4 regions of the Mesorhizobium sp. M0001 genome follow, and region 3 is predicted to be linked to each of the others. Evidence: predicted binding sites of a transcription regulator. Region 3 holds the regulator's gene; each other region holds the start of a gene.
What was found. The regulator PhoB, encoded in region 3, activates phosphate uptake and scavenging genes when phosphate is short. The targets are predictions, from matches to a motif close to TGTCATNNANCTGTCAT.
Positions count from the first base shown of each region.

Region 1: ugpB (sn-glycerol-3-phosphate ABC transporter substrate-binding protein UgpB) is a predicted target of PhoB. The motif match lies at 5,141-5,157, and genes of this name have one in related genera.
Region 2: NKK50_RS17465 (RNA degradosome polyphosphate kinase) is a predicted target of PhoB. The motif match lies at 5,096-5,112, and genes of this name have one in related genera.
Region 4: NKK50_RS22305 (alkaline phosphatase D family protein) is a predicted target of PhoB. The motif match lies at 6,684-6,700, and genes of this name have one in related genera.

Region 1 covers NZ_JAMYVS010000002.1:115,446-123,093, reverse strand. Annotated here, with positions in the region: gene NKK50_RS05590 (ABC transporter ATP-binding protein) at 1-849, shown strand, start outside; gene NKK50_RS05585 (sn-glycerol-3-phosphate import ATP-binding protein UgpC) at 885-1,946, opposite strand; gene ugpE (sn-glycerol-3-phosphate ABC transporter permease UgpE) at 1,954-2,802, opposite strand; gene ugpA (sn-glycerol-3-phosphate ABC transporter permease UgpA) at 2,812-3,696, opposite strand; gene ugpB (sn-glycerol-3-phosphate ABC transporter substrate-binding protein UgpB) at 3,768-5,078, opposite strand; gene NKK50_RS05565 (bifunctional diguanylate cyclase/phosphodiesterase) at 5,553-7,648, shown strand, end outside.
Region 2 covers NZ_JAMYVS010000005.1:395,674-403,321, reverse strand. Annotated here, with positions in the region: gene NKK50_RS17495 (amino acid ABC transporter permease) at 1-550, shown strand, start outside; gene NKK50_RS17490 (amino acid ABC transporter permease) at 555-1,712, shown strand; gene NKK50_RS17485 (amino acid ABC transporter ATP-binding protein) at 1,735-2,538, shown strand; gene NKK50_RS17480 (TIGR02117 family protein) at 2,644-3,309, shown strand; gene NKK50_RS17475 (FAD-dependent monooxygenase) at 3,530-4,768, opposite strand; gene NKK50_RS17470 (zinc-finger domain-containing protein) at 4,788-5,033, opposite strand; gene NKK50_RS17465 (RNA degradosome polyphosphate kinase) at 5,267-7,459, shown strand; gene ppx (exopolyphosphatase) at 7,459-7,648, shown strand, end outside.
Region 3 covers NZ_JAMYVS010000014.1:89,208-96,855, forward strand. Annotated here, with positions in the region: gene NKK50_RS27305 (substrate-binding domain-containing protein) at 1-36, shown strand, start outside; gene pstC (phosphate ABC transporter permease subunit PstC) at 135-1,595, shown strand; gene pstA (phosphate ABC transporter permease PstA) at 1,592-2,908, shown strand; gene pstB (phosphate ABC transporter ATP-binding protein PstB) at 2,926-3,750, shown strand; gene phoU (phosphate signaling complex protein PhoU) at 3,792-4,496, shown strand; gene phoB (phosphate regulon transcriptional regulator PhoB) at 4,513-5,202, shown strand; gene NKK50_RS27335 (ROK family protein) at 5,233-6,468, opposite strand; gene xylF (D-xylose ABC transporter substrate-binding protein) at 6,735-7,648, shown strand, end outside.
Region 4 covers NZ_JAMYVS010000008.1:178,826-186,473, forward strand. Annotated here, with positions in the region: gene NKK50_RS22280 (LysE family translocator) at 1-491, opposite strand, end outside; gene NKK50_RS22285 (L-idonate 5-dehydrogenase) at 629-1,663, shown strand; gene NKK50_RS22290 (DUF1062 domain-containing protein) at 2,006-2,629, shown strand; gene typA (translational GTPase TypA) at 2,685-4,514, opposite strand; gene NKK50_RS22300 (hypothetical protein) at 4,658-4,990, shown strand; gene NKK50_RS22305 (alkaline phosphatase D family protein) at 5,038-6,612, opposite strand; gene NKK50_RS22310 (MFS transporter) at 6,872-7,648, opposite strand, start outside.

The sequences.
Region 1 (7,648 bases), on a different contig from region 3:
CGCGGCATCGGCCTGGTGGCGCAGGATGGCGCCCTGTTCCCGCATCTCAGCATCGGCGACAATATCGGCTTTGGCATGGCCCGCGGCGAGGACCAGCGCGCCGAGCGCATCGCCGAGCTCGCCTATACCGTCGGGCTGGACAAGGCGATCCTCAAGCGCCGCCCGCACCAGCTCTCCGGCGGCCAGCAGCAGCGCGTGGCGCTGGCCCGCGCCATGGCGATGAAGCCCAGGCTGATGCTTCTCGACGAACCGTTCTCGGCGCTCGACACCGGTCTGCGCGCCTCGATGCGCAAGGCGGTGGCCGAACTACTCGAAGCCGCCGGCATCACCACCATCCTGGTCACCCACGACCAGGCCGAGGCGCTGTCCTTCGCCAGCCAGGTGGCGGTCATGCGCGACGGAAAGTTCTCTCAGATCGGCACACCGCGAGAACTCTATCTGCAGCCGAAAGACCGCATGGTTGCCGAGTTTCTTGGCGACGCCATCATCTTGCCGGCAAAGATTTCAGGCGGCTTCGCCACCTCCTCGCTTGGTCGCATAGCCGTCGACTCGAAGGAGCGGCGCGACATCGCCCGCATCATGCTGCGACCGGAGCAGGTGCAGGTAAAGCGCACGTCGCGCGAAGGCATGTCGGGTCCTGCGGGCACGATATTCGCCGAGGTGACGGACTCGGAATTCGCAGGCTCGATGTGCACCATTGCCGTGCGGCTGTTGAACAACCCCGATCCGCCGGACGCCGCGGCGATCGGCAGCACACCGCTGACCTTACGCAAGCCGGGAATCGACGCACCTGCCGTCGGCGAGATCGTGCGTCTGACAGTTTCCGGCAAGGCGCATGTCTTCGCCTGAACTGCCGATGCGTCGGATTGGCGCGAGCGGCTGCGTCAATCGACTCGTTTCCCAGCATTGTCGAACCAATGCAGCTTCTCGGCCCTGGCCACGACGCGCAGTTGATCGCCGGGTTTGGCCGTGGCGCGGCCGGCCACACGCACGACGATGCGGTTGCCGCCGGCGGCACAGTGAAGAAAGCTTTCGGCTCCCACAGGTTCGACCGCCTCGACCGCCGCAGGCAGAATAAGCGCGCCGGATGATGCCTCGGCACTGAAGGTGACGTCGGCATCCTCAGGGCGGAAGCCAAGCGTGGCGGCGTTCGTAGGCGCGAAGTCAACCGTCTTGCCGTCGGTCAGCGCCGGACCAGCCGGTCCTTGCGAAAGAGGCAGAAGGTTCATCGGCGGCGCTCCGATGAAGGAGGCGACGAAGGTCGACGCCGGCTTCTCGTAGATGTCGAGCGGCGCACCCGTCTGCTCGACCAATCCGCCATTCATGACGACGAGAATATCGGCCAGCGTCATCGCCTCAAGCTGGTCATGGGTGACGTAGACCGAGGTGACACCGAGCGAGCGCTGCAAATTCTTGATTTCGACCCGCATCTGGCCGCGCAGTTTGGCGTCCAGGTTGGAAAGCGGTTCGTCGAACAGGAAGACTTTCGGATTGCGTACGATTGCGCGACCCATGGCCACGCGCTGGCGCTGGCCGCCGGAAAGCTCGCGTGGGCGCCGGTCGAGCAGCGCCGTGAGTTCCAGCACCTTGGCGGTCGAGCGAACCCTGCTGTCGATCTCGTCCTTGGGAGTACCCCGGTTGCGCAATCCATAGGCCATGTTGTCGTAGACCTTCATATGCGGATAGAGCGCATAGTTCTGGAACACCATGGCGATGTCGCGCTCGGTCGGACCGATCGTGTTGACGATCTTGCCGTCGATGGCGACGATGCCGGAAGAAATGGTCTCAAGCCCGGCGATCATCCGCAGCAGCGTGGACTTGCCGCAGCCGGACGGCCCAACCAGAACGCAAAGCTCCTTGTCGGGAATGGCGATCGAGACACCCCTCACCGCCTCGACGCCGCCGGGATAGACTTTCTTCACATCCTTCAGATCGACGGTCGCCATCAGCTTCTCACTTTTCGGTATCGACCAGTCCGCGCACGAACCAGCGTTGCATCAGCACCACGATCAGGATCGGCGGCAGTATGGCCAGCATCGCGGTGACCATGACCAGATGCCATTGGGTATCGGCATCGGCGAAGGAAACCATCTTTCTAAGTGCGATGACGATGGTGTTCATGTCGTTGCTGTTGGTGACGAGCAGCGGCCACAGGTACTGCGTCCAGCCATAGATGAAGAGGATGACGAACAGTGCTGCGATGTTGGTGCGCGACAGCGGCAACAGGATGTCGAAAAAAAAGCGCCATGGCCCGGCGCCGTCGACACGCGCCGCTTCCACCAACTCACCTGGAATGGTCATGAAGAACTGGCGAAACAGAAGCGTGGCGGTGGCCGAGGCGATCAGCGGAATGATCAGGCCGGCATAGGTGTCGATCATGCCGAGATCGACCATCACCTTGTAGGTCGGCAGGATGCGCACCTCGACGGGAAGCATCAGGGTGATGAAGATCAGCCAGAAGAAGACCATCCGAAGCGGAAAACGGAAGAACACGATCGCATAGGCCGAAAGGATCGAGATGAAAATCTTCCCCACCGCGATGCCGAGCGCCATGATCGTGGTGTTGAGCAGCAATCGGCCGACACTGACGCCGCCGATGCGGCCGACACCGCCGAACAGCGCCTCGCTGTAATTGTTCCAGACCTGGTCGCCGGGCAAAAGAGGCAATGGCGGCTTGAGGATGGTCTGCAGCGTCTGCGTGGAGGCAACGAAGGTGTAGTAGATCGGGAAAGCGACGATCAGGATGCCCAGGATGAGCACGGCGTGGGCGATGAGGGCGCGAAGCGGGGACTGACCAATCATCGCTCGCGCTCAACCGTAGTGGACTTTGCGTTCCACATAGCGGAACTGGATGGCCGTGAGTGAGATGACGATGACCATCAGGATGACCGACTGCGCGGCCGAATCGCCGAGGATCAAATTGACGAAACCGTCATTGTAGACCTTGTAGACCAGCGTCTCGGTGGCCTTGCCCGGCCCGCCGCCGGTGACCGCATGGACGATACCGAAAGTGTCGAACAGCGCATAGACCGTGTTGACGACCAGCAGGAAGAAGGTCGTCGGCGCGAGCAGCGGGAAAACGATGGTCCAGAAGCGCTTCGTCTCCCCGGCGCCGTCCATGGCCGCCGCCTCTATCAACGTCTTCGGCACTGCCTGCAGCCCGGCGACGAAGAACAGGAAATTGTAGCTGATCTGCTTCCAGGCAGCCGCAGATACCAGCAGGATCATGGCTTGGTTTCCGTTAAGCAAGGGATCCCAGGCGATGCCGAGACCTCTCAAGGCGTAGGCCAGCGAACCGATCGAGGGATTGAACAGAAACAGCCACAACATGCCGGCAATCGCGGGCGCCACCGCATACGGCCAGATCAGCAGCGTGCGATAGAGGCCTTTGCCTCGCACCACCTTCTCGGCCATGACGGCAAGCAACAGGGCCACACCCATGGCGACGATCGCGGTCGCCAGAGAGAACACCAGCGTAACTTTGATCGAGTTGAGGTAGGCCGGGTCGGCCAGCACCTTGCGAAAATTGGCGAGCCCGACGAACTTGCTCTTCAGCCCGAACGGGTCTTCCCTAAGCATCGACTGGTAGAGCGCCTGCCCCGTCGGCCAGTAGAAAAAGATCAGCGTAATGGCGAGTTGCGGCGCCACCAGCAGGTAAGGCAGGGTCTTGTTGGGAAAGACGACGCGTGGAGACAGTGTGGTTCCCTCGCTGTTCAGGAAGTCGTCCACGCGGGTCCGCGTGGACGAGGTTCGACTGACAAACCGCTTCAGTTTCCGATCGCTTCCTGAATCGCCTTGTTGCCGCGTGCGACCGCATTGTCGAGCGCCTGCTGCGCAGTCTGCTGGCCGGCCAGCATCTTCTCGAACTCCTCATTCTCGATGTCGCGCACCTGCGGCAGGTTGACGAGGCGCACGCCCTTCGAGTTCTCGGTCGGCGCCTTGCCCAGCATCTGCAGGATCGGCGTCTCACGGCCCGGGTTCTTGTCATAGAAGCCGGACTTCTTGGTCGCCTCATAGGCAGCGAGCGTCACCGGCAGATAACCCGACTTCTGGTGCAGATACTCCTGCACTTCGGTCTTGGAGAGATAGGAGAAGAACGCCGCGACGCCCTTGTATTCCTCGTCCGATTTGTTGCCGAACACCCACAGGCTGGCGCCGCCCGGCGTGGTGTTCTGGGGCGCGCCCTTGGCGTCACTATCATAGGGAAGCTGGCCGATGCCGTAGTTCATGCCCGACTTGACGATGTCACCGAGCCCCCCCGACGATTCGGTGAAGATGCCGCATTCTCCGGCAAGAAAGATCTGCTTGGCTTCGGATGTACGGCCGCCATATTTGAAGGTGCCGTCCTTGGCCAGATCGGCGAGCGCCTGGAAATGATTGACGAAGATCGGCGCATTGATCTTGAGCTCGACGTCGGTTCCGGCAAGTCCGTTCTGGTTGGTGCCATAGGAAACGTCGTTCCAGGCCGCGAAGGCCTCAAGGTGGATCCAGGTCAACCAGGTCGAGGTATAGCCACAGGAAGCGGCGCCGCTCGCCTTGATCTTCTTGGCGGCTTCCCACACCTCGTTCCAGGTCTTTGGCGGGTTGTTCACATCAAGCCCGGCCTTCTGGAAAATATCCTTGTTGTAGTAGAGGATGGGCGACGAGGAATTATAGGGGAAGGACAGCATGGTCCCGTCCGGCTTCGAATAGTAACCGACGATGCCGGGCAAATACTGGCTCTTGTCAAAGGTCACGCCGGCGCTGGTTAGCACATCGGCCACCGGTTTGATCGCACCTTCGGCTGCCATCATGACGCCGGTACCCACGTCGAACACCTGGATGATGTCGGGCGCTTGCCCCGCACGATAGGCAGCGATGCCGGCATTCAGCGTTTCGGGATAGGTGCCCTTGAAAACAGGGAGAATTTCATAGTCGCTCTGGCTGGCATTGAAATCCTTGGCGATCTTGTCGACCACCTCGGCATTCGCGCCGGTCATGGCATGCCACCAACTGATCTGGGTGGCGGCGAAGGCGGAGGTGGTGGAAAGCAGGGTCAAGGTGGCGGCAACACCGGCCGCAAAGCCGAACAACTTCATGTTTCATCTCCCGTTTGTCATTGGCGAAAGGGGCACTCCCGCAAAGGCAATATGTGTCGCTGATGACAATCGGACAACGGATTTGTTGCTGTTTCGTGAATTTCATACCCGGCTAACTTCGCGCCCCCTCGCTCTGCAACGAGGACAGAGAGAAATTCCAAGCCGGCTCAGCGATACATGGGCGCGGTGGGCCTGCGACGATCGCCGACCGCCGGCGATGCATGAAGGGCCCCCGTGACAGCGCCACGCACCTGTACCATGCGGCCGCCATACCGGCGCTCGGCCAGATCGAGATCGGTAGAGCGGCATCGCGCCAAGCGCTGCTGTGACCCTGTCTGGAATGAGACAGGATCGCCGCAAGGTACAACCCGAAAAACCCGCTGTAGTTGTAGTTCGCATAACCGATTCTTCGTCAAGCGCGACATACTAATCAAGTGGACGGCTTGATTGCTGTGGGAGAGCAGGTGGGGCGAGATGCTGACGGTCTATAATTGTATCGTGCATGAGCACGATCTGAGACTGGTCGCACTGGCAGCGCTCATTTGCGGTATTTCTTCCTTCTCGGCGGTCAACCTGCTTCGCCATGTCGACCGCTCGAGCGAGCGCAACCGCTATACCTGGCTGATGATAGCAGCCACTTCCACCGGCTTCGGCATCTGGGCGACGCATTTCATCGCAATGCTTGCCTTTTCTCCCGGAATCCCCAACGCCTACAATGCGGAAATGTCGGCGCTTTCGCTCGCCGGTTCCGTCGCCCTGACCGCCGCGGGCATGTGGATCGCCACCTTGCGCCGGGGCATCGACTACCCTCTGGTCGGCGGCGCGGTCCTCGGCGCTGGTATCGCCGCCATGCACTATATCGGCATGGCCGCCTTCGAGGTCGAAGGGCGCATCGTCTGGAACCCGCTGCTGGTCGGCGTCTCGGTGCTGACAGGCGTCACCCTCGCCGCGCTGGCGCTGCTGGTCGTGTTGCGACGGCCGTCCATGCAGGCCACAATCGCCGCCGCCATCCTGTTGACGCTGGCGATCTGCAGCCTGCACTTCATCGCCATGGGCGCGGTGTCGATCTTCCCGGACTCCTCCATCCAGATATCGCAGTTCACGGTTGAACCGGTGTCGCAGGCCTTCGCCGCCGCTGCAGTCAGCATGGCTATCCTGGTGCTTTCAGCCGCAGCATTGTGGATCGACCTGCGTTTCCGGCGTCACAAGCTCGAGGCAGAGCGCATGCACGGCCTCGCCAACGCCGCCGTCGAGGGGCTGATCGTCTGCGACGGCGCCCGCATCGTCAGCGCCAATGACAGCATCGCCGCGCTAACCGGCATGGCGCCGGAAGTGCTGAACGCGATGCTGCTTGGCGATCTCTTCGGCGAACGCACCGCGGCCGGCATGTCCGACTGCAGCGGACAGGCACAGGAAGCGGAGCTCAGAGCCCATGACGGCGCCACCATCCCCGTCGAACTTATCGCCAGGAGCATCGACTATTGCGGCAAGCGGCACAGCGTGGTCGCCGTGCGCGACATCCGCGAACGCCGGAAGGCCGAGCAGGAGATACTGCGCCTCGCCCATTTCGACCCGCTGACCGGGCTCCCCAACCGCCGCAGTTTCTCCGGCCGGCTCGAGGCCGAAATTGCCGCAATGGACCGCGGCGGCAAGGGCGGGCATCTTGCGCTGCTGCTGCTAGACCTCGACCGCTTCAAGGAAGTGAACGACCTGTTCGGGCACGGCGCCGGCGATGCCATGCTGCAGAAGGTGGCGCTATGCGCCTCCGCCGTGCTCCGCCACGGACAGATGCTGGCGCGTCTCGGCGGCGACGAGTTCGCCATCATCGCTCCGAACCTTCCCGATCCGCAGGCGGCCGGCCGCATCGCCGAGGCGGTGCTGGCGGCCATGCGCGAGGAAAACCGGCTGTCGGTCGGTGGCGGGCTGGTGTCGGCCAGCATCGGCATTGCACTTTATCCGCTCGACGCCGATGAGCCGACACTCCTGGTCAGCCACGCCGACACCGCGCTCTACCGCGCCAAGGCCGAGGGCAAGGACACCTACCGTTACTTCGAGGCCTCGATGGGCGCCGAGGCGCGAGACCGGCGCGTGATGGAGCACGAACTGCGCCAGGCCATGGCGCGCGATGAGTTTCGCCTCGTCTACCAGCCACAAAAGGAGATCAGCAGCGGGCGGATGGTCGGGTTCGAAGCGCTGATCCGCTGGCGCCATCCGCAGCGCGGCGACGTGTCGCCGGCGACCTTCATCCCGGTGGCCGAAGACAGCGGCGTCATCATCCAGATCGGCGAATGGGTGCTGGCGACGGCCTGCGCCGAGGCTGCGCGCTGGAAGAACCCTCTCACCGTCGCGGTCAATGTCTCGGCGGTGCAGCTCCACAATCCGAATTTCAGCCGCAAGGTGCATGAAGTCCTGCTCGGCTCCGGCCTGACGCCCGGCAGGCTCGAACTCGAGATCACCGAAACGGCGCTGGTCAAGGACATGCCGCGCGCGCTGGCGACCTTGCGCCAGGTGAAGGCGCTTGGCGTGCGTGTGGCGATGGACGATTTCGGAACCGGCTACTCCTCGCTGTC
Region 2 (7,648 bases), on a different contig from region 3:
CGGTCAGCAGTTTCCCGTATTCTGGACGTCCCTGGCGCTGATCGTCGGGCTGCCGATTCTGGCCTATGCGCTGAGCGGCTTTCCCCTGACCTTCGATTTTCCGAAGCAATCGACCTTCAACCTGGCCGGCGGTTTCCACATCGGGCCGGAATTCCTGTCGCTCTATCTGGCGCTGTCCTGCTACACAGCCTCCTTCATCGCCGAGATCGTGCGTGCCGGCATTCTCGGCGTCTCGAAGGGCCAGTCGGAAGCGGCTGGCGCTCTGGGGCTGCGGCCGGGATCGATCCTGCGGCTAGTCGTCGTGCCGCAAGCCATGCGCATCGTCATCCCGCCGCTGACCAGCCAGTATTTGAACCTGACCAAGAACTCGTCGCTGGCCATCGCTATTGCTTACCCGGACCTGACGGCGACCGCCGGCACAGTGCTCAACCAGACGGGGCAGGCGGTCGAAAACGTGCTGATCATGATGGTCGTCTATCTCGTCATCAGCCTGGTGACGTCGGCGGTCATGAATGTGGTCAACGCCAGGATGGCGCTGGTGGAGAGGTAAGGCCATGCAGGAACATGATACCGCTTGGGTGCGGACCGAAATGGCACTGGCGCAACAGGCGCCGGCCGGCGTGCGGGGGCCTATCGCCTGGGTCCGCAAGAACCTGATCGGTTCGGTGGGCGACACCATCCTGACCGTACTGGGCATCGCACTGGTGGTGATGATCCTGCCGCCAATCATCAACTGGGCCTTCATCAGCGCCCAGTGGGTAGGGTCCGATCGCTCGGTATGCGCCACGGCGGCGCAAGGCGGCGTTCAGCCGGATGGCTGGTCCGGCGCTTGCTGGGCGTTCGTCAACGCCAAGTTCGGCCAATTCATGCTCGGCCGCTATCCTATTGAGGAGCGCTGGCGGCCGATCCTGGTCGCCATACTGTTCGTGGCGCTGCTGGTGCCGCTGCTGATCCCGCGCGTGCCGCGCAAGGGGCTGAACGCGATCCTGCTTTTCCTGGTGCTGCCGATCGTCGCTTTCGTGCTGCTGGTCGGCGGCATGTTCGGCCTGCCGCATGTGGAGACGCAGCTATGGGGCGGCCTGCTGGTGACGCTCAGCCTGGCCTTCGTCGGCATTGCAGTGTCGCTGCCGTTCGGCATCGTGCTGGCGCTCGGTCGGCGCTCGAAGATGCCGATAGTCAAGATGCTGTGCGTTATCTTCATCGAATTCGTTCGCGGCATCCCGCTGATCACCGTCCTGTTCTTTGCCAGCGTCATGCTGCCGCTGTTCCTGCCCCCCGGCGTTTCGTTCGACAAGTTCCTCAGGGCGCTGATCGGCTTCTCGTTGTTTGCCGCCGCCTACATGGCGGAGGTGGTGCGCGGCGGTCTGCAGGCGATCCCCAAGGGCCAGTATGAGGGTGCGGATTCGCTTGGTCTCGGTTACTGGCAGAAGATGAACCTTATCGTGCTGCCGCAAGCGCTGAAGCTGGTCATACCCGGCATCGTCAACACCTTCATCGGCATGTTGAAAGACACAAGCCTGGTTATCATCATCTCGATGTTCGACCTGCTCGGTGTCGTCAAGCAGAACTTCTCCGATCCCAACTGGGCGACGCCGCAGACCACCAAGTCCGGCCTGATTTTCGCTGCCTTCGTCTTCTGGCTGTTCTGCTTCGGCATGTCGCGCTATTCGATGTATACGGAACGCCGGCTGGACACCGGCCACAAACGTTAAAAACAAAAAAGGGGAACCTGCCATGGTCATAGAAAACGCCGTCAGCGCCGAAGAGATCAAGGTCGATGCCAAGAAGATGCACATCTCGACCACCGATGTCGCAATCGACATCATCGGCATGCACAAATGGTATGGCGAGTTCCATGTGCTGAAGGACATCAACCTCAAGGTGATGCGCGGCGAGCGCATCGTCATCTGCGGTCCTTCGGGCTCGGGCAAGTCGACCATGATCCGCTGCATCAACCGGCTGGAAGAGCACCAGAAGGGCAAGATCATCGTCGACGGCAAGGAACTCACCAACGATCTCAAGAAGATCGACGAGGTGCGCCGCGAGGTCGGCATGGTGTTCCAGCACTTCAACCTGTTCCCGCATCTGACCATCCTGGAGAACTGCACGCTGGCGCCGATCTGGGTGCGCAAGACGCCGAAGAAGCAGGCCGAGGAAATCGCGATGCACTTCCTCAAGCGCGTCAAGATCCCCGAACAGGCCAACAAATATCCGGGCCAGCTGTCGGGCGGCCAGCAGCAGCGCGTGGCGATCGCGCGTTCGCTGTGCATGAACCCGCGCATCATGCTGTTCGATGAGCCGACCTCGGCGCTCGATCCAGAAATGATCAAGGAAGTGCTGGAGACGATGGTGGGCCTGGCCGAGGAAGGCATGACCATGCTGTGCGTCACTCACGAAATGGGCTTTGCCCGCAAGGTCGCCAACCGGGTGATCTTCATGGATCAGGGCCAGATCGTCGAACAGAACACGCCGGCCGAGTTCTTCGACCATCCGCGCCACGAGCGCACGAAGCTGTTTCTGTCGCAGATCCTGCACTGAGCATTTTAATGCGAACCAAAAGAGCCCGGCCGTAATGCGGCCGGGCTCTTTTGCTATCTGGGGTCGGGGTTGATCTTCTCCATTGAAACACAAAGCCGCCGCCGCATGAGAAAAGCCCTGCGTTTCGTGGCCATGCTGATTATCGTGGTCGCGCTCGCTGCCACGCTCGGCACGCTGGTGCCGCGTCCGCTGTGGCCGGCGTCAGCGGCGGGTGAGGGCACGCGCCATATTCTGGTGCTGGAGAATCCGATCCACACCGACATTGCCATTCCCGTCGATGACGAGGTGCGCCGGCGCTTCCATTTCCTGGTCGCTGCCGGCATCCCTGTCGACGCCCCGGAAGTGCGCTACATCGTCTTTGGCTGGGGCGGCCGGGCCTTCTATCTGGAGACGCCGAGCTGGTCGCAGCTGAAAGCAGTGCCCGTCCTCAAGGCGCTGACACTGGACGCCTCGGTCATGCATGTCGATATCGCCGGGGCCATCGCCGAGCCGCACCCTGCTGTCACCGGTTTCGACATCGATGAGGAACGTTTTGCAGCGCTGCTCAACTATATCGACGCGAGTTTCCAGCAAGGGCCGCATGGTCCGGTCGTCATCGAGAACGCCGCCCATTCCAGCTTCGACCGCTTCTTCGAGGCGAACGGCCATTTCAACGCGCTTGTCGGCTGCAACACCTGGACAGCCGCCGGCCTGCGCACCGCCGGCCTGCGCACCGGCTGGTGGAACCCGCTGCCGGCCTCGCTGGGCTTGTCGATGCGGTTTTATAACTAGCAGTCCTTCATCGCACCGCGACAGTGTTGGATCTTTTGAAGTCAGCGGGACAGCACTCCCCTCTGGCCTGCCGGCCATCTCCCCCGCAAGAGGGAGATCAGCCGTTTTGCCCGCGCTCCTGTCTGCAACGCCGGCGATTTTGGCGAAGGCGACGGCGACATCCAATCTCCCCCCTTGAGTGGGAGATGTCCGGCAGGACAGAGGGGAGTGGGAAGGATCGCTACGTCGACGATCTAGACTGCCGAGTGTCCGCTCGCCATCCATAGAGCCAGTCGAGGTCGGCGGCGAGCTTGTCGGGCGAGCGCATGGCCAGGAACAGATTGCGGGCGATCGCCACCGGGCCGGCAGCATGCCAGGCGAGGCGGTTTACGGCCCCACGACGCGCGGCCTTGGCGACACGCGGCCGCCGAAGATTTTCCCAGATTTGAAAACTTCTGGGCAGATCGCCAGGGAAATCGGCGATAGCGTCGGCAAGCGTGATGGCATCTTCGATCGCCATTGCCGCGCCCTGTGCGGCAAACGGCGTCATCGCATGCGCAGCGTCGCCGATCAGCGCGATGCCCCGCGGGCTCGTCCACCGCTGTTGTTCGACGGTGTGGATCGGAAAGGCCGTCCATGGGCCAGCCAGTGCCACAAGCTTCGTCAGGCCCGGCGCGGTGCCGCGCAGGGCAGCCGTGAGGATCGCGGGATCGGCATGGCCCGACCAACCTTCGGCCATGCGCTCACCCTTGGTGAATGCGGCGAGATTGAAGGCCCGGCCTTTGCTGACGGGATAGGCGACCATGTGGAAGCCTGGATGCAGGAACGTGGTGACGCAGTCGGCGGCGCCGATCGCGGCAAAGGCCTCTCCGGCCGCACCGTCGGCCGCGATTGTAGCCCGCCAGGCGAGTTCGCCCGAAAAACGGCTTTTGACGAAGTCCTCGCCTGCGAGTTGCGCCCTGACCGCCGACCAGACGCCGTCGGCGCCGACCAGCAGTTTGCCGCGTGCCTCGATCTCGCGGCCGTCCACTTCGGCGGTCACGGCGACATATTGCGCGTCTTTGACGATGCCGGTCACGCGGGCGCCGGTGATGAGCTCAATCTCTGGCCGTTCCGCCATTTGCGCCAGCAGCGCTGCCTGCAGATCGGCGCGGTGAGCGACGAGATAAGGCGCCTGCCAGCGCGCTTCGGCGGCTTGCCCAAGCGGTACCCGCGCCAGTTCGCGCAGCGTCCCGGCGTCCTTGAGCACGACCGCTTCCGGCCGCAACGCTGCCGGCAGCAGCCGGTCGAGCACGCCGAGTTTTCCAAGAATGCGTGTTGCGTTGGGCGAAAGCTGGATGCCGGCGCCGGCCGCGTCTAGGTGCTGTGCCTGTTCGATCAGCTTTACCGGATAACCCCGTCCGGCGAAGGCAAGGGCAGCGGTCAGCCCGGCGATGCCGGCCCCGGCGATTATGACCTGCCGGGACCTGATGTCTTCCATCGGGCTTGTCGCGGAAGGATCAGGCGGCCTGGTCGATATAAAGGCAACCGGCCGGCAGCGTTTCCGTCGCCCTCAGCTTCGCCGAATAGCGGTAGAGCGTCGAGCAGTAGGGACAGACCTTTTCATTGTCGTCGCCCATGTCGAGGAACACATGCGGGTGGTCGAAGGGCGGGTTGGCGCCGGTGCACATGAATTCCTTGACGCCGATGTCGATTGCCGGATGGCCCGCATCGTTCTGGAAATGGGGAATGGAACCGCCTGCCATCGTCGTCTCCTTGATCTCGTCGAAAAGCATCTGGAACATAACAGGCCTGTTTGCAAGATCGATGAAATGAAACTGTCGCAAAAGCCTGTCAGAGGATACGTTGAGCCGGTTAAGTGCATGTCCCTGAAATCGGAACGGTTTTCGCCGAAGGGTCATGCGCCACAAAAGCGTGTTAGAGGCATGGCACGTCCAGCGGCGCTCCAAGGGACGGTTGGCGGGGAAGAGCAGGAACCATGAACGAACTGAAGCCGGTGCAGAGCGAATTCATCAATGTCGAGGTGGCGAGCCCCGAGGGCGGCAACCCCGATCGGTTCGTCAACCGTGAGTTCTCCTGGCTGCAGTTCAACCGGCGTGTGCTCGAGGAATCCCAGAACGAGCACCATCCGCTGCTCGAACGCGTCCGTTTCCTGTCGATTTCGGCCGCCAATCTCGACGAATTCTTCATGGTCCGCGTCGCCGGCCTTGCCGGCCAGGTGCGCGAAGGCATTGCGCTCAAGAGCCCCGACGGCCGCACGCCGGAGCAGCAGCTGGAACAATTGCTGCGCGAGGTCGAGCGGCTGCAGGAGGACCAGCAGAACAGCCTTTCGGCGCTGATGTTGCTGCTCAACAAGGAAGGCATTGAGAGCATCACCCGCGATGCACTGACCAAGGATGAGAAAGTCTGGCTGGAAGATCATTTCCAGGACCAGGTCTTCCCGGTCCTGACTCCACTGTCGATCGACCCGGCGCATCCGTTTCCGTTCATTCCCAATCTCGGCTTCTCGATGGCGCTGCAATTGCGCCACCGCAAGAATGGCGAGGAGATGAGCGCGCTTCTGCGCCTGCCGGTGGCGCTGAAGCGCTTCATCCGCCTGCCCGACCGCAAGCAGCACGTTCGCTTCATTCCACTGGAGGAGGCTGTCGGCCTCTATATCGGCAAGCTGTTCCCCGGCTATGAGGTCAAGGGTTCCGGCACCTTCCGCATCATCCGGGACAGCGATATCGAGGTCGAGGAAGAGTCGGAAGATCTCGTGCGCCTGTTCGAGACGGCGCTGAAGCGGCGCCGCCGCGGTTCGGTCATCCGCATCGAATTCGACAAGTCGATGCCCGGTGAATTGCGCGAGTTCGTCGCCGGCGAGCTTGGCGTCTCTTCGAGCCGCATCAGCGTTCTGACCGGCCCGCTGGCGCTCAGCCAGATTTCCGAGATCGTCGCCGTGCCGCGCGACGACCTGAAGTTCACCCCCTACAATCCGCGCTTTCCCGAGCGCATCCGCGAGCATGGCGGCGATTGTTTCGCGGCCATCCGCGAGAAGGACATCGTCGTCCACCACCCCTATGAATCCTTCGACGTGGTGGTCCAGTTCCTGCGCCAGGCAATGGCCGACCCGGAGGTGGTGGCGATCAAGCAGACGCTCTACCGCACCTCCAACGACAGCCCGATCGTGCGCGCCTTGGTCGACGCGGCCGAGGCAGGCAAGTCGGTGACCGCCCTGGTCGAGCTCAAGGCGCGCTTCGACGAGGAGGCCAACATCCGCTGGGCGCGCGACCTCGAACGCGCCGGCGTCCAAGTCGTGTTCGGCTTCCTCGAACTGAAGACCCATGCGAAAATGTCGCTTGTGGTGCGGCGCGAGGACGGCAAGCTGCGCAACTATGTCCATCTCGGCACCGGCAACTACCATCCGGTGACCGCGCGCATCTACACCGACCTGTCCTTCTTCACCACCGATCCGACGATCGCGCGCGATGTCGCCCAGCTGTTCAACTTCATCACCGGCTATGCCGAGCCGACCGATGAGATGCGGATCGCCATCTCGCCATTTACGCTGCGCAGCCGCATCCTCAAGCACATTGCCGACGAGGTCGCCCACGCGCTGGCTGGCCGTCCGGCGCGCATATGGATGAAGATGAACGCGCTCGTCGATCCCAACATCATAGACGCGCTCTATGACGCCAGCCGTGCCGGCGTCGAGATCGATCTCGTCGTGCGCGGCATCTGCTGCCTGCGGCCGCAGGTGCCCGGCCTGTCGGAAAACATCAGGGTCAAGTCGATCGTCGGCCGCTTCCTCGAACACAGCCGCATCTACTGCTTCGGCAACGGCCATGGCCTGCCGTCGGACGAGGCGATCGTCTACATCGCCTCGGCCGACTTGATGCCACGCAATCTCGACCGCCGCGTCGAGACCATGGTGCCGATCACCAATCCAACGGTGCATGAACAGATCCTTGGCCAGATCATGCTGGGCAACATCATGGACAACCAGCAAAGTTTCGACGTATTGGCTGACGGAACCTCCCGGCGCGTCGTGCTGGAGGAGGGTGAGGAACCGTTCAACGCGCAGGAATATTTCATGACCAATCCGAGCCTGTCGGGACGGGGTGACGCGCTGAAGTCGCATGCGCCCAAGCGCATCGCGCAGTTCAAGCGTCGCAAGAAGAACACCGGCTGATGATTTCAACGTCCCAAGGCCGGCTGCAGGATCGCCGGCCGCTGTCCATCATCGACATCGGCTCGAACTCGATCCGCCTTGTCGTCTATGAAGGGTTGGCGCGCTCGCCGACCTTGCTGTTCAACGAAAAGATGCTGGCCGGCCTCGGCCGCGGCATCGTTTCGACCGGCAAGCTCGACCCCGAGGCGG
Region 3 (7,648 bases):
CAGCGCGACGCCTTCGCCGCCGGAAAGACGATGTAATCAACCGACCGGATCAGGGCGCGGACCAAATCTCCGCGCCCTGATTTCGCCGCTTGCCGCAACGGTGGCGGCGATCTGAATTTTCCCTGGGGTGGGTGATGTCGTCCTTGCTCGTACTCGCCATAGTCATCGCCATAGGCGTGGTCGCTTTTGTGATCGGCCGCCAGCGCGCAGCGGCGCAGGATACCGGCAAGGTCAAGCCGCATTCGCGCGCGCATTATCATGGCTGGTGGGCCTTTCTGCTCGCGGTCCTGCCTGCCGTCCTGCTGCTCGCCGTCTGGGATATCGGCTCTTCCTTCTATCTCGACCGGCACATCCATGCCGCTTTGCCCGAGCGCACCGCCGACACAAAGGTGGCCAGCGAAGCGCTCGACGCCAGCCTGGTGAAGAGCCTGGCCAAGGGCCTGCGCCGGCTCGATGGCGATACCGCACTTCCCGCTACTTTCGCCGAATTGCAGCCGCTGCTCGCCGCCAAGGGCGTGGCACTGGCCAGCGACACACAGGACTATATGATCCCGATCGCGGTCGAGGCGAACCAGGTCCAGGACCGGCTCGGCCTGTTCGGCGCCGTGCTGACCTTCGCGCTGTCGGTCGCCGGCGCCTTCTATGCGCTGAGGCAGATCGCGCCGCGCGCCAGGGCGCGCAACAATGTCGAGAAGCTGATGCTGTGGGGGCTGCTTGCGGCCTCGACCATCGCCATCCTGACCACGGTCGGCATCGTGCTGTCGATGCTGTTCCAGACGATCACCTTCTTCGAGAGCGTATCGCCGATGAGCTTCTTCTTCGGCACGGTGTGGGATCCGCGTTTCGCCGCCGCCGGTTCCGGCGGCAGCCAGGGTCAGTTCGGCCTGATCCCGCTACTCGCCGGCACGCTCTACATCGCCGCCGTCGCGCTTCTGGTCGCAGTGCCGGTCGGGCTGATGTCGGCGGTCTACATGTCCGAATATGCCTCGCGCGGTGTGCGCTCGGTGGTCAAGCCGGCGTTGGAACTGCTGGCCGGCATTCCGACCATCGTCTACGGCATCTTCGCCGTTGTCACGCTCGGACCGTTCTTGCGCGACCTGTCGGCGGCACTCACCGGCGGCTCGCCCTTCATCCAGGGCCAGAGCATCTTCACCGCCGGTCTGGTGATGGGCGTCATGCTGATCCCGGTCGTGTCCTCTTTGTCCGACGACATCATCACCGCGGTGCCGCGCGCAATGCGTGACGGCTCGCTCGGCCTCGGCGCCACCCGCTCCGAGACGATCAAGCGGGTGATCCTGCCGGCGGCACTGCCCGGCATCGTCGGCGCCATCCTGTTGACGGCGTCGCGCGCCATCGGCGAGACGATGATCGTCGTGCTGGCGGCGGGCGTCGCCGCCAATCTGACGGCCAATCCGTTCGAGGCGATGACGACCATCACCGTCAAGATCGTCAACCAGCTGACCGGCGACCTCGAGTTCAACTCGCCGCAGACGCTGGTCGCCTTCGCGCTCGGCCTGACGCTGTTCGCGCTGACGCTGGTGATGAACATCGTCGCCCTCTACATCGTGCGCAAGTACCGGGAGCAGTACGAATGACCGACATCCCCCTGGACACGATGGCGGGCGCCGTCGCGCGACCGCGCCGCGACATCGGGCTGAAGGCGCGCTATGCCGCCGAACGCCGGTTCCGCATCTATGGCGTGATTGCGATCTCGGTGGGCCTGGCGTTCCTGGCCATCATGCTGATCACCATCGTCTCGAAAGGCTACACCGCCTTCTGGCAGACGACGGTGACGCTGCCGGTCACCTTCGACGAGAAGGTGATCGATCCCTCCGGCAAGCGCGCGACCGACCCTACCGTGCTGATCAAGGCGAACTATCCCAAGCTCGCCGAAAACGCGCTGGTGGCCAAGCTCGGCATCGATCCGGCCAACAAGCCGATGATGCTGAAGCTCAAGGGCTTCCTGTCGGAAGGCGCCCGCGTCCAGCTGCGCGACATCGTCTCCGCCGATCCGTCGGTGATCGGCAGGACGCGTGACGTCGACATCCTGGCTGCCGCGAACCTCGACTCGGCCTTCAAGGGCCAGATCGACCTCGGCGTCGATGAAGCGCGCCGCAAGGTGTCCAACCAGCAGATCGACTGGATGAACAAGCTTAAAGCCGACGGCGTGATGGCCGAGCATTTCAACACCGGCCTGTTCACCTATGGCGCCTCCAGCCGGCCCGAAACGTCGGGCATGGGCGTGGCGATCATCGGCTCGTTCTACATGATGGTGATCGTGCTGTTGCTGGCGCTGCCGATCGGCGTCGCCGCCTCGATCTATCTCGAGGAATTCGCCAAGAAGAACCGCTTCACCGACCTGATCGAAGTCAACATCAACAATCTCGCGGCGGTGCCGTCGATCGTCTTCGGTCTGCTTGGCCTTGCCGTGTTCATCAACTTCCTCGGCATGCCGCGCTCGGCTTCCTTCGTCGGCGGCCTGGTGCTGACCTTGATGACATTGCCGACCATAATCATCGCCACGCGCGCCGCCCTCGCCGCGGTGCCGCCGTCTATCCGCTCGGCGGCCCTAGGTCTCGGCGCCTCCAAGATGCAGATGGTGTTCCATCACATCCTGCCGCTTGCCGCCCCAGGCATCCTTACCGGCACCATCATCGGCCTGGCGCGTGCGCTCGGCGAGACAGCACCGCTGCTCTTGATCGGCATGGTCGCTTTCGTCGCCGATTATCCGACGACGCCTTTCGATCCGGCGACCGCGCTGCCGGTTCAGATCTATATGTGGGCAAACGAGGCTGAGCGCGCTTTTGTCGAGCGCATGTCCGGCGCCATCATCATCCTGCTCGTCTTCCTCATGGCCATGAACATCACCGCGATCGTGCTCCGGCGCCGCTTCGAGCGGCGCTGGTAGAAAAAAGGCAATTTGGTATGAACATCATGACCGAACAGTCCCTTGAGAATGCAGTGGGCGACAAAATGAACGCCAAGTCGAACGAAGTCATCAAGATGCGCGGCGACAAGGTCGGCGTCTTCTACGGCGAGAAGCAGGCGTTGTTCGACGTCAATCTCGACGTCCGCCAGAACCAGGTGACGGCGCTGATCGGCCCGTCCGGCTGCGGCAAGTCGACCTTCCTGCGCTGCCTCAACCGCATGAACGACACCATCGATTCGGCGCGGGTGACCGGCAAGATCACGCTCGATGAAGACGACATCTACGACAAGAACATCGATGTCGTCGAACTGCGCGCCCGCGTCGGCATGGTGTTCCAGAAACCCAACCCGTTCCCGAAGTCGATCTACGAGAACGTCGCCTACGGCCCGCGCATCCATGGGCTGGCCAAGCGCAAGTCCGACATGGACCAGATCGTCGAGCAGAGCCTGAAGAAGGCTGCGATCTGGAACGAGGTCAAGGACCGCCTGCAGGAGCCCGGCACCGGCCTGTCCGGCGGCCAGCAGCAGCGCCTGTGCATCGCGCGCGCCATCGCCGTGTCGCCGGAGGTGATCCTGATGGACGAGCCCTGCTCGGCGCTCGATCCGATCGCCACCGCCCGTGTCGAGGAGCTGATCGACGAACTGCGCCAGAACTACACGATCGTCATCGTCACCCACTCGATGCAGCAGGCGGCGCGCGTCTCGCAGCGCACGGCGATGTTCCATCTCGGCTATCTCGTCGAGGAGGGCGTCACCGACAAGATGTTCACCAACCCCGACGACAAGCGCACCCAGGACTACATTACCGGCCGCTTCGGCTGAGCCGTCCGGCGGGTGAATTTTTAGGCACGAGGACCAAGATCATGGGTGAACATACCGTCGCCTCCTTCGATGAAGAGCTCGGGCAGATCAGCAAGCTGATCCGCGACATGGGCGATCTGGCCGGCTCGATGGTCAGCGGCTCGACCAGGGCGCTGCTCAATTCGGACAATGCGCTGGCACAGCGTGTCGTTTCCGACGACGCCATCATGGATGCGCGCCAGCGCGAACTGGACGACCGCGCCATCACGCTGATCGCCAAGCGCCAGCCGATGGCCAACGATCTGCGCGCCGTGGTCGGCTCGATCCGCATGGCGGGCGACCTCGAGCGCATCGGCGACCTCGCCAAGAACATCGCCAAACGCGTCGGCACCGTGGGCTTGAGCGTCACGCCGCGCGACCTCTCGCACTCCATCGATGCCATGGCGCAACTGGTGCTGATCCAGGTGCAAGGCGTCGTCGAGGAATATGCCGCCACCGATGCGGCAGCGCTTGCAAAACTCAGGAATGACGACGAGCGCATCGACGTCAAATACACGTCCGTGTTTCGTGAGCTCTTGACCTACATGATGGAAGACCCTCGCAACATCACCGCCTGCACGCATCTCTTGTTCTGCGCCAAGAATCTTGAGCGCATCGGCGATCATGTCACCAACATCGCCGAAAATGCGTATTATGTGCTGACCGGCCAGCAATTGCCCGCCAATCGTCCGAAGCAGGACGAGACGGCGATGGCCACGCCGGCCTGATGAGGGTGAACTGCCTATGATCGCGCCACGCATCATGGTCGTGGAGGACGAGGAGCCGCTGGGCGTGCTCCTCCGCTACAACCTCGAATCCGAAGGCTATCAGGTCGAGGTGGTGACACGCGGCGACGAGGCCGAGATCCGCCTGCAGGAAAACGTGCCCGATCTCCTGGTGCTCGACTGGATGGTGCCCGCTGTTTCCGGCATCGAGCTCTGCCGGCGGCTTAGAGTGCGGCCCGAAACCGAGCGGCTGCCGATCATCATGCTGACCGCGCGCGGTGAGGAAAGCGATCGCGTGCGCGGCCTGTCCACCGGTGCCGACGACTATCTGGTCAAGCCATTCTCGACGCCGGAGTTCATGGCGCGCGTGAAGGCGCTGCTGCGCCGGGCCAAGCCGGAAGTGCTGTCCAGCGTGCTCAAGGTCGGCGACATCGTGCTCGACCGCGAGTCGCACCGTGTCTACCGCAAGAAGAGCGAGATCAGGCTCGGACCGACCGAGTTCCGGCTGCTCGAATTCATGATGCGCCATCCCGGCCGCGTGTTCTCGCGCAGCCAGCTGCTCGACAATGTCTGGGGCGAGACGATCTATATCGACGAGCGAACCGTCGACGTCCATGTCGGGCGCTTACGCAAAGCGGTCAACAACGGCCGCATGCCGGATGTCATCCGTACCATTCGCGGCGCCGGCTACGCGATCAGGGAAGACTAGGATGCTGCGCGTCGCGCCGTTGCCGGCCATTCAGGCGACATGCTTGCCGGATTTGGCCTGAATGCCCGGCGCGAAAATCTCCTGATCGACGAAGCCGAGCGCGCGCATGGCACAGCCTTCGCGGATCAGCGGCAGCTCGTTGGGCTCGGTGTCGAAGGAGATCGATTTCGAGTGCTGGCCGCCGGCGGTCTGGGCGATCGCTTCGCGCAATGCCGGTTCGATCAGGTCGAAGGCGGCGGCGCTGACGCCGACCATGGCGACGGGTGCCGGATCGATCAGTGCAAACAGGCTGCCGAGGCCGAAGCCGAGCGCCTCACCGGCCTTGCGATAGGCTTCGCGCTCCGGGCCATCGGTTTCGCGGGCGCGCGCGGCGAGTGCGCGCATATCAGCGTCGCCGATATCGACCGGCTCGGCATCTTCGCTCATCATTTTGGCGCTGCGCCAGATGGCGTAGTTTCCGGCATAGGCCTCGACGCAGCCGCGCCGCCCGCAGCGGCAGAGCGCGCCGCCCGGACGGTGGATCATGTGGCCGAACTCGCCGCCCGAGGAATGGGTGCCGGTGAACAGTTCGCCTTTCAGCACCAGCCCCATGCCGATGCCGTGCGACAAGAGGATCGCGATGAAATTGTCGCGGTAGCGCTCGGGCTGGCGCCATTGCAGGGCCACCGCCATCATATTGCAGTCGTTCTCCATGGTGGCAGGAATGCCGAATTCCGCTTCCAACATGTCGGCGAAGGCAATGTCGGTCAGTGGCGTGATTGGCGACCACAGCATGGCCCGCGCCTGCGAATCGGTGATGCCCTGGATGCCCATGGCAATGCGGGCGATGCTCTGGACATCGAGGTCCGGGTCCGCGAGACGCCGCCCGACGATTGCTACGCATTCGCCGATCAGCTCGTCGCGCGGCATGGTCAGCGTGTCGAGCCGGCGCTGTTCTTCCGCGACCACCTGGCCGGCATAGTCGATGACGGTGACGGAGAGGAAGTTCAGCGACAGCACCACGGTCATGACCGCCGCCGCTTCCGGGTTGAGGCCAAGGCCGACCTGCGGCCGGCCGCGTTTCAGCGAGCCGGTCTCGCCAGGCTTGCCTTCAATCAGGATGCCTTCTTGAATTAGATCAGACGAGATTGCCGATATCGTCGAATGGCTGAGGCCGGTGGTCGCCGCAATCTCGGTCCGCGACGGCTGGCCGGCCCGGCGCACGGCCGAAATCACCATCGCACGGTTGCGACGGCGCAGATCGTCGTGGCGGATCCCAACCGACATTTGTTTTCCTCCCGGCCTCCTCGCGCCTCATGATAGTGAAGGCGTTCGACGGCACCAGCCAAATATTGGCAGACGCCGGCAGCCCTGTCATTGTTTATTGCGGAGCTCGAAAAAATTCGGCAACGCCATCAGAATCCATCATAATCGATGTTGACAGTGCCTTATCATTGAACCAGTATTTTTTCGAGGCTCGAAAAAATGGAGCCTCTTTGTGCAGGCCTTCGGGCCGGTTTTGTCGCGCCGTGGGCGGCGCAGGGAGGGTTATAATGAACAGATTTGCAGCCGCCATGCTGGCGGGTGTCGCCATGTCGCTGGCGCTGATGTCGGTCGCGCAGGCGAAGGACAAGGTCATCGGCGTGTCGTGGTCGAACTTCCAGGAAGAGCGCTGGAAGACCGACGAGGCGGCGATGAAAACGGCGATCGAAGCCGCCGGCGACAAGTACATTTCGGCCGACGCGCAGTCCAATCCCGGCAAGCAGCTGACCGACGTCGAAAGCCTGATCTCGCAGGGCGCCAACTCGCTGATCATCCTGGCGCAGGACGCCTCGGCCATCGGCCCGGCGGTGCAGAAGGCGCTGGACGAAGGCATTCCGGTCGTCGGCTATGATCGCCTGATCGAGAACAAGGACGTCTTCTACCTGACCTTCGACAACAAGGAAGTCGGCCGCATGCAGGCCCGCGAAGTGTTCAAGGCGAAGCCCGAAGGCAACTATGTCTTCATCAAGGGCTCGGGCTCGGATCCGAATGCCGATTTCCTGTTCTCGGGCTCGATGGAAGTGCTCAAGGAAGCCATCGACTCGGGCAAGATCAAGAATGTCGGCGAGACCTATACCGATGGCTGGCTGCCGGCCAACGCCCAGAAGAACATGGAACAGTTCCTGACCGCCAATGACAACAAGGTCGATGCCGTGGTTGCGGCCAATGACGGCACCGCCGGCGGCGTTGTCGCCGCGCTGACGGCGCAGGGCCTTGCCGGAACGGTTCCGGTCTCGGGCCAGGACGGCGACCATGCCGCCCTGAACCGCATCGCGCTCGGCACGCAGACGGTGTCGGTGTGGAAAGACGCGCGCGAACTCGGCAAGAACGCCGCCGAGATCGCCTCGCAGCTTGCCGATGGCAAGAAGACGGGCGACATTGCCGGCGCCAAGGACTTCACCACGCCTGGCGGCAACACCGTCAA
Region 4 (7,648 bases), on a different contig from region 3:
GCGAGATCGATGGCGATCAGAACCACCGCCATCGTCGCCGTCAGTTCGACCCAGCCGATGACACTCACCGAAGCGAGGTCGATGATCGTCGGCAGCAGCGCCAGATAGAACATCATGATCTTGGGATTGCCGAGCGTCACCGCCATGCCGGCAAAGAACAGTTTTGCCGGCGAATCCTCGCGCGGCATCTCGCCTTCTTTTGCGTCGACAGGTGCGGTCCACATCTTGAAGGCGAGGTAGGCGAGGTAAGCGACGCCGATCCATTTCACGACGACGAAGGCGAAATGGAAGGTCTGCGCCACGACCGCCAGCCCGAACACCGCCAGCGACAGCCAGATGGCCTCGCCGATCCACATGGCGAGCAGGAACGGAAACACGTCACGAAAGCCCTTCGAGATGACGCGGGCAACCAGTGCGGCGATCGATGGGCCGGGCGAGCCGGCGGCAACGAAGAGAGCGGCGGCGAAGATCAGCAGCGAGGTGAGGTGCATGGCGGAGCCTTCGTTGGATGGCAAATGATATCCGGTCGGCGTCAATTTGGCACCCCTCTGCCTGATGGGCCAACGAACGCGACACATTTCGGAGATCGGACTTGCCCGTGCCAGCGGTTTGAGAAAGGATCGCGGCCGTGAAATCAATCGTCATCCACGCCGCAAAAGACCTGCGTATCGAAGAGACCGATTCGGGCGCGCCTGGCGCCGGACAGGTCGAAATATCGGTCGAGGCCGGCGGCATCTGCGGCTCGGACCTGCACTACTACAACCATGGCGGCTTCGGCGTGGTGCGCCTGCGCGAGCCGATGATCCTCGGACATGAGGTCGCCGGCACGGTGAAGGCGCTTGGCGCCGGCGTCTCCAGCCTCGTGGTCGGCGACCGCGTCGCGATTTCGCCCAGCCGGCCCTGCAATGCGTGCCGCTACTGCCTGCAGGGCGTGCAGAACCAATGCCTCGACATGCGATTCTACGGCAGCGCCATGCCGATGCCGCACATACAGGGGGCCTTCCGCCAGCGCCTCGTCGCCGAGGCTTGGCAGTGCCACAAGATCGCCGATTATGTCTCCATCAACGAAGCCGCCTTTGCCGAGCCGTTCGCGGTAACGCTGCATGCCGTCAACCGCGCCGGCTCGCTGCTCGGCAAGCGGGTCTTGGTCACCGGCTGCGGGCCGATCGGTGCGCTCAGCATCCTTGCCGCACGTGTCCACGGCGCGCGTGAGATCGTCGTCACCGATGTCATGGACGCGGTTCTGGCCAAGGCCAACGAGATCGGCGCCGACCGCACCATCAATGTCGCCACAGATGCCGACAAGCTCGCTGGCTACAATGTCGAGAAGGGCAGTTTCGACGTCATGTTCGAATGCTCCGGCAATGAGCGCGCGGTGCGAGCCGGGCTCGATGTGCTGAAGCCGCGCGGGGTGCTCGTGCAGCTCGGCCTAGGCGGCGACATGTCGCTGCCTCAGAATCTCATCGTCGCCAAGGAGATCGAAATGCGCGGCTCCTTCCGTTTCCACGACGAGTTCGCGCTGGCCGTCGATCTGATCAACAACCGTCGCGTCGACGTTAAGCCGCTGCTGACCGGCATCTATCCGATGGACGAGGCGGTTGCGGCTTTCGAGATCGCCGGCGACCGCAACAAATCGATGAAGGTACAGATCGCCTTCGCCTGAGCAGGGCGAGACACCCTATGAACCTTGCCCGCTCGGCATCTTGCCGCTAGAAGAACCGTCCCGACATTCATTTCGAGCTTCATTTTGCCTCAGTAACCGCCGGTCTCGCCAACTCCCCTGATCACGCTTGGCAGGGCGCCGCATTAAGCGGTGCCTGCTCCATTTCACGTGTTCCTCAGGCGGCGGTTCGAGACCGGTTTGGCACTGCTGAACCGTTGTCTCGCGCGCTTTGCCGCCCGTGACAGCTGATTTCCGACATAGCTAGCTCTCGCCACGCCGTGCCCGCATGGGCATCTCGCCATTGCCGACCTGAAGAACTTCCACACTGGAAGGTCTTCCGGCTTGTCCCAACATCTCGCTATCCACTGGGCAATCACGCCCGAAATCGCGCCTCGACCTCTGATCCACTGCAACCGCTGCGGCGCCGTGAAAGCCTATCGCTGCAGCGACAAATTCCGCGTCAACGCCAATGGCAAGCGAATCGACGTGTGGCTGATCTATCGCTGCATCGACTGCGACAATTCGTGGAATTGCGGCATTTTCGAACGCTGCAACCGCCGCGACATCGAACCCGCGCTGCTGGCAGCGCTCGAAAGCAACGATCCGGCCCTCGCCCGCCGCCATGCCTTCGATGTCGTGGCGTTGCGAAACCGGGTCGGCCGCGTCGAGGAATTTTCGGATGTCGCGGTTCAAAAGCGAAGCCTCGGCGAGAGGGGCGCAACGACGCTTGAAATCAGGCTTGGGCTGGAAATGCCGACATCGCTGCGGCTCGACCGTCTGCTCGCCGGCGAACTCGGCATCTCCCGATCAAGGCTTCAGGCGCTGGAGGAGAAACGATTGCTGGTTGTTGTTCCCGAAGGCGCCAGAGCTTTGCGCAAGCCGGCCCGCGACGGCACGGCGATTCGCATTGACCTGGCCGACGAGCCGGATCGTGAAGCCATCATTTCGGCTGCCGTGGGTGAATGACAAGAGGGGCGAAGCACCGGTGCTTCGCCCCTCTCGAATTTAGACAATCAGACGATTACGCCGCGCCCACAACCTTGGCCGACTTCTCGAAGCGCTTGCGCTCGTTCGGGTCGAGATAGAGCTTGCGCAGGCGGATGGTCTTCGGCGTCACCTCGACCAGCTCGTCGTCCTGGATCCAGGCCAGCGCGCGCTCCAGCGTCATGCGGATCGGCGGCGTCAGCTTCACCGCCTCGTCCTTGCCGGCGGCGCGGATGTTGGTCAGCTTCTTGCCCTTCAGCACGTTCACTTCGAGGTCGTTGTCACGGCTATGGATGCCGATGATCATGCCCTGATAGACCTTGACGCCCGGGTCGATCACCATCGGGCCGCGGTCTTCGAGGTTCCACATGGCATAGGCCACTGCCTCGCCCTGTTCGTTGGAGATCAGCACGCCGTTGGTGCGGCCCGGCAGTTCGCCCTTGTAGGGCTGGTAGGCGTGGAACAGCCGGTTCATCACGGCGGTGCCGCGCGTGTCGGTCAACAGTTCCGACTGGTAGCCGATCAGTCCGCGCGTCGGCGCGTGGAAGACGATGCGCTGACGGTTGCCGCCCGAAGGCCGCAGCTCGACCATCTCGGCCTTGCGCTCCGACATCTTCTGCACGACGATGCCGGCGTGCTCCTCGTCGACGTCGATGACGACTTCCTCGACCGGCTCCAGCAATTCACCGTTCTCGCCCTTCTGCATGACGACGCGCGGACGCGACACGGCGATTTCAAAGCCTTCGCGGCGCATCGTCTCGATCAGCACGGCCAGCTGCAATTCGCCGCGGCCGGAAACGAAGAACGAATCCTTGTCGGGCGATTCCTCGATCTTGAGCGCGACATTGCCTTCGGCTTCGCGCAGCAGGCGGTCGCGGATGACGCGGCTGGTCACCTTGTCGCCTTCAGTGCCGGCGAGCGGCGAATCGTTGACCAGGAAAGACATGGTCACGGTTGGCGGATCGATCGGTTGCGCATGCAACGCCTCGGTCACCGCCAGGTCGCAGAACGTGTCGGCGACGGTGCCTTTGGACAGGCCGGCAATGGCGACGATGTCACCCGCCTGCGCCTCTTCGATCGGCTGGCGCTCAAGGCCACGGAACGCGAGGATCTTGGAGATGCGCCCGGTTTCTATCTGCGTGCCGTCATGGTGGAGCACCTTGACCGCCTGGTTGGACTTCAGCGTGCCGCTCTCGATACGGCCGGTAATGATGCGGCCGAGGAAGGGATTGGCTTCCAGGATGGTGCCGATCATGCGGAACGGGCCGGGATGAACGGTCGGCTCCGGCACATGCTTGATGACGAGGTCGAACAGCGGCGCCAGGCCCTGGTCCTTCGGGCCTTCCGGATTTTCCGAGACCCAGCCATCGCGGCCAGAACCGTAGAGGATCGGGAAGTCGAGCTGCTCGTCGGTGGCGTCAAGCGCTGCAAACAGGTCGAACACCTCGTTGACCACTTCGACGTGGCGGGCGTCCGGACGGTCGATCTTGTTGATGACGACGATCGGCTTCAGGCCGACCTTGAGCGCCTTGCCGACGACGAACTTGGTCTGCGGCATCGGGCCTTCGGCCGCGTCGACCAGCACGATCGCCGAATCCACCATCGACAGGATGCGCTCGACCTCACCGCCGAAATCGGCGTGGCCGGGGGTGTCTACGATGTTGATGCGGGTGTCCTTCCAGTCGACCGAGGTCGCCTTGGCCAGGATGGTGATGCCGCGTTCCTTTTCGAGGTCGTTGGAATCCATGGCGCGCTCGGCGACGCGCTGATTGTCGCGGAAGGAACCGGATTGCCGCAGCAATTGGTCGACGAGGGTGGTTTTTCCATGGTCGACGTGCGCGATGATCGCGATATTACGAATTTTCATTTTGTGGTCTCGGGAGCGTTGCAGGCAGCAGGCCAGAAGGCGCCGCCTCTTTCGGTTGCGCGGCTCATACAGGGTTTTTCGCAATTGCGAAAGAGGAGGCGCACCACCAAATACTCATCAAATCTTAAGCATCTCGGTGTGAGATGGTTTTGTTAACCAAGGCGGGAACCTTTCTGGGCCCGGGTAGTTCGAAATTCATGACCGACAAACTCAACCGATTTTGGCCCCTCATCGCTTCGGTCGCATTCGCTGCCGTGCTGGCGGCCAATGCCGCTCAATCGGCCGCCACGGTGAAGGAAGCCAATCCGGCTTCGTCGCCCGACCGGACGGCCGAGCAGATGTTTGCCGACGCCCCTGATGGCGTCGACCCCGTGGTCACCGGCCCGGTCAGCGCCTCTTTCAAGCAGAGGCAGCGGGTTGCAGGCTGCGACAGCGCGGTGTGGCCGAAGATTCCGACGGTTTGCTACCCGGACTGACGGCTGCCCATTCCAGGCATAGCGATCCTTCGCACCGGCCCAAAGGCTTACGCCGACCGCACCGGATCGAGCGTCACCTTGTAAAGCTCGATGTCGTCGCGATCCATCAGCCGCACGGTCAGCTGCTCTGTCGCCCCTGAAATGTCCACCAGGCCAAAGAACTGCAGGCCGGCCGAGGGTGGCAGGTTCTGGCCCTGTTCGGTGGTCGGCGCCTTGATGAATTTCAGCTCCGGGCCGAAGGTCATGTCGAAATCATTGGGACCGAAGGTACCGGCGTGGATCGGGCCCGAGACGAATTCCCAGAAAGGATTGAAATCCTGGAACCGCGCCTTGTCGGGGTTGTAATAGTGCGCCGCCGTGTAGTGGACATCGGCGGTCAACCAGACCGTGTTGGTGATGCCGGCAGTCTTGATGTAGCGCAACAGGTCGGCGATCTCGAGCTCGCGGCCTTTGGGCAGGCCATTGTCGCCATTGCTGATGGCTTCCGCGCCGACCTTCTTGGCGCCGTCGTCCCAGACGACGAGGCCGAGCGGCATGTCGGCGGCAATGATCTTCCAGGTCGCCCTGGAATTCGTCAGCTCGCGCTTCAGCCATTTCGTCTGCTGTTCGCCCAGCATGCGTGACTGCGGCGTCATGTCCTCCTGCATGTCGGGGCCGTTCGGGCCGCGATAGGAGCGCATGTCGAGGAAGAACACGTCGAGCAGCGGCCCATGCGCGATCTTGCGGTAGACGCGGCCGGGCTCGGACGGCTCGTAGCGGATCGTCGTCATCTCATGGAAGGCGCGCGCCGCACGCGCCGCGAGCACATGGATGGATTTTTCGGTGTAGCGGCTGTCGGCGCCGAGATTCTTCGAATCCGACCAGTTGTTCAGCACCTCGTGATCGTCCCACTGGTAGAAGGTCGGGCAGATGGCGCTCAAGGCCAGAACGTTTTTGTCCATCATGTTGTATTTCCACTGGTCGCGGTACTCATCCAGCGTCTCGGCCACCTTGCGCTTGCCGTCGATCAGGACGACGTTTTTCCACTTGCCGCCGCCAGGCAGGTCTACCTCGTCCTTCATGGCGCCATCGGCATAGATGGTGTCGCCGGAATGCAGGAAGAAATCCGGCGTGTGCCTGGCGATGGTGGCGTAGGTTTTCATGCCGGTCTCATCGATTCCCCAGCCCTGGCCGGCCGTGTCGCCCGACCAGGCGAATTTTATGTCGCGCTTCGAGGCGGGTGCTGTGCGGAAACGGCCGACGATCGGTTCGGAAACGGCGTTGATATCCGACAGGTCGGCGGCAGTCATCCGGTAGAAGATATCCTGGTCGGAGGCGAGGTCGGTAAGCAGGCGCTTGACCGTGAAGTCGCTGGCCGGCGAGGTATCGAGCGGCGCCAGCCGCGTCGCATTGGCGAAGTTTTCCGTCGACGACACTTCGAACATGACGCGCGAAGGCCGGTCGGTGCGCGTCCACACCATGCCGCTCGAGGAATCGACATCGCCGGACTGGACGCCATGGGTGAAGGCCGGGCGCTGGCTGGCGCGCGAATAATAGGGCAAAGCGAGCCCCGATGCGCCGAGCAGACCGGCGGCGCTGGCAGAGGTGACGAAAGCGCGGCGGGTCAACGAGATCTTGTTCATGGCTGTCTCCTGATGGCTTCGAACGGTGCCAGCAAGCTCCAGCTTCAATGTTTCAGCCACATCCCGGGAAGATGAAACTTTGATAACAATCGACAGGTGATCTCCGCCCTTGAGGGGGGAGATGTCGCCGAAGGCGACAGAAGGGGGTCGCCTCGCTTGGAGCGCCGACCTCTGCGCAAGAGGCTGAGTCCGGTCGCACGGACCCCCTCTGGCCGCTTCGCGGCCATCTCCCCCCTGAGGGGGAGATTAGTACCGCGCCTTACGCCGCTTGCGGCTCCGGATCGAAAGCCGGCCTGCTCGTATTGATCAGCAGCGACAGACACGCAGCCACGATCGCCGTCATGCCGGCGATCAGGAAAGCCAGTTCGTAATTGCCCTGCAATTCGCGCATGGTGCCGCCGAAGGCGGCGGCGGTGGCGGCGCCGACTTGGTGGCCGGCTACGATCCAGCCGAACACGATCGGGCCGCTGCGGTCACCGAAGGCCTCGTTGGCGAGCCTGAGCGTCGGCGGCACGGTGGCGATCCAGTCGAGACCGTAGAGCACCGCGAAGATGATCAGGCTGGTCGCCGAGAAGCCGGAATAGGGCAGATAGATCAGCGCCAGACCGCGAATGCCGTAGTAGACGCCGAGCAGCTTGCGCGGGTCGAAACGGTCGGTGAGCCAGCCCGAGAGCGTCGTCCCGATCAGGTCGAAAATGCCCATAAGCGACAGCAGGCCCGCGGCCTGTACCTCGGGGATGCCCATATCGCCGCAGAAGGAGATCAGATGCGTGCCGACCAGCCCGTTGGTGGTGAAGCCGCAGATGAAGAAGGTGGCGAACAGATACCAGAAGACGCGGGTGCCGGCAGCGCGGCGCAGCGTGTTGAGCGTATGCGCCAGGAAATTGCCTTGCGATGCCGGCGATACCGGCGGCACGTCATCGGCCCCGGCGCCATAGCGCACCATGCCGATCGAAGCGGGACGCTCCGGAACCAACAGCCAGACCAGCGGCAGAAGACAGGCGGTGGCGATCGAGACGGCGGTAGCGACGGGCTG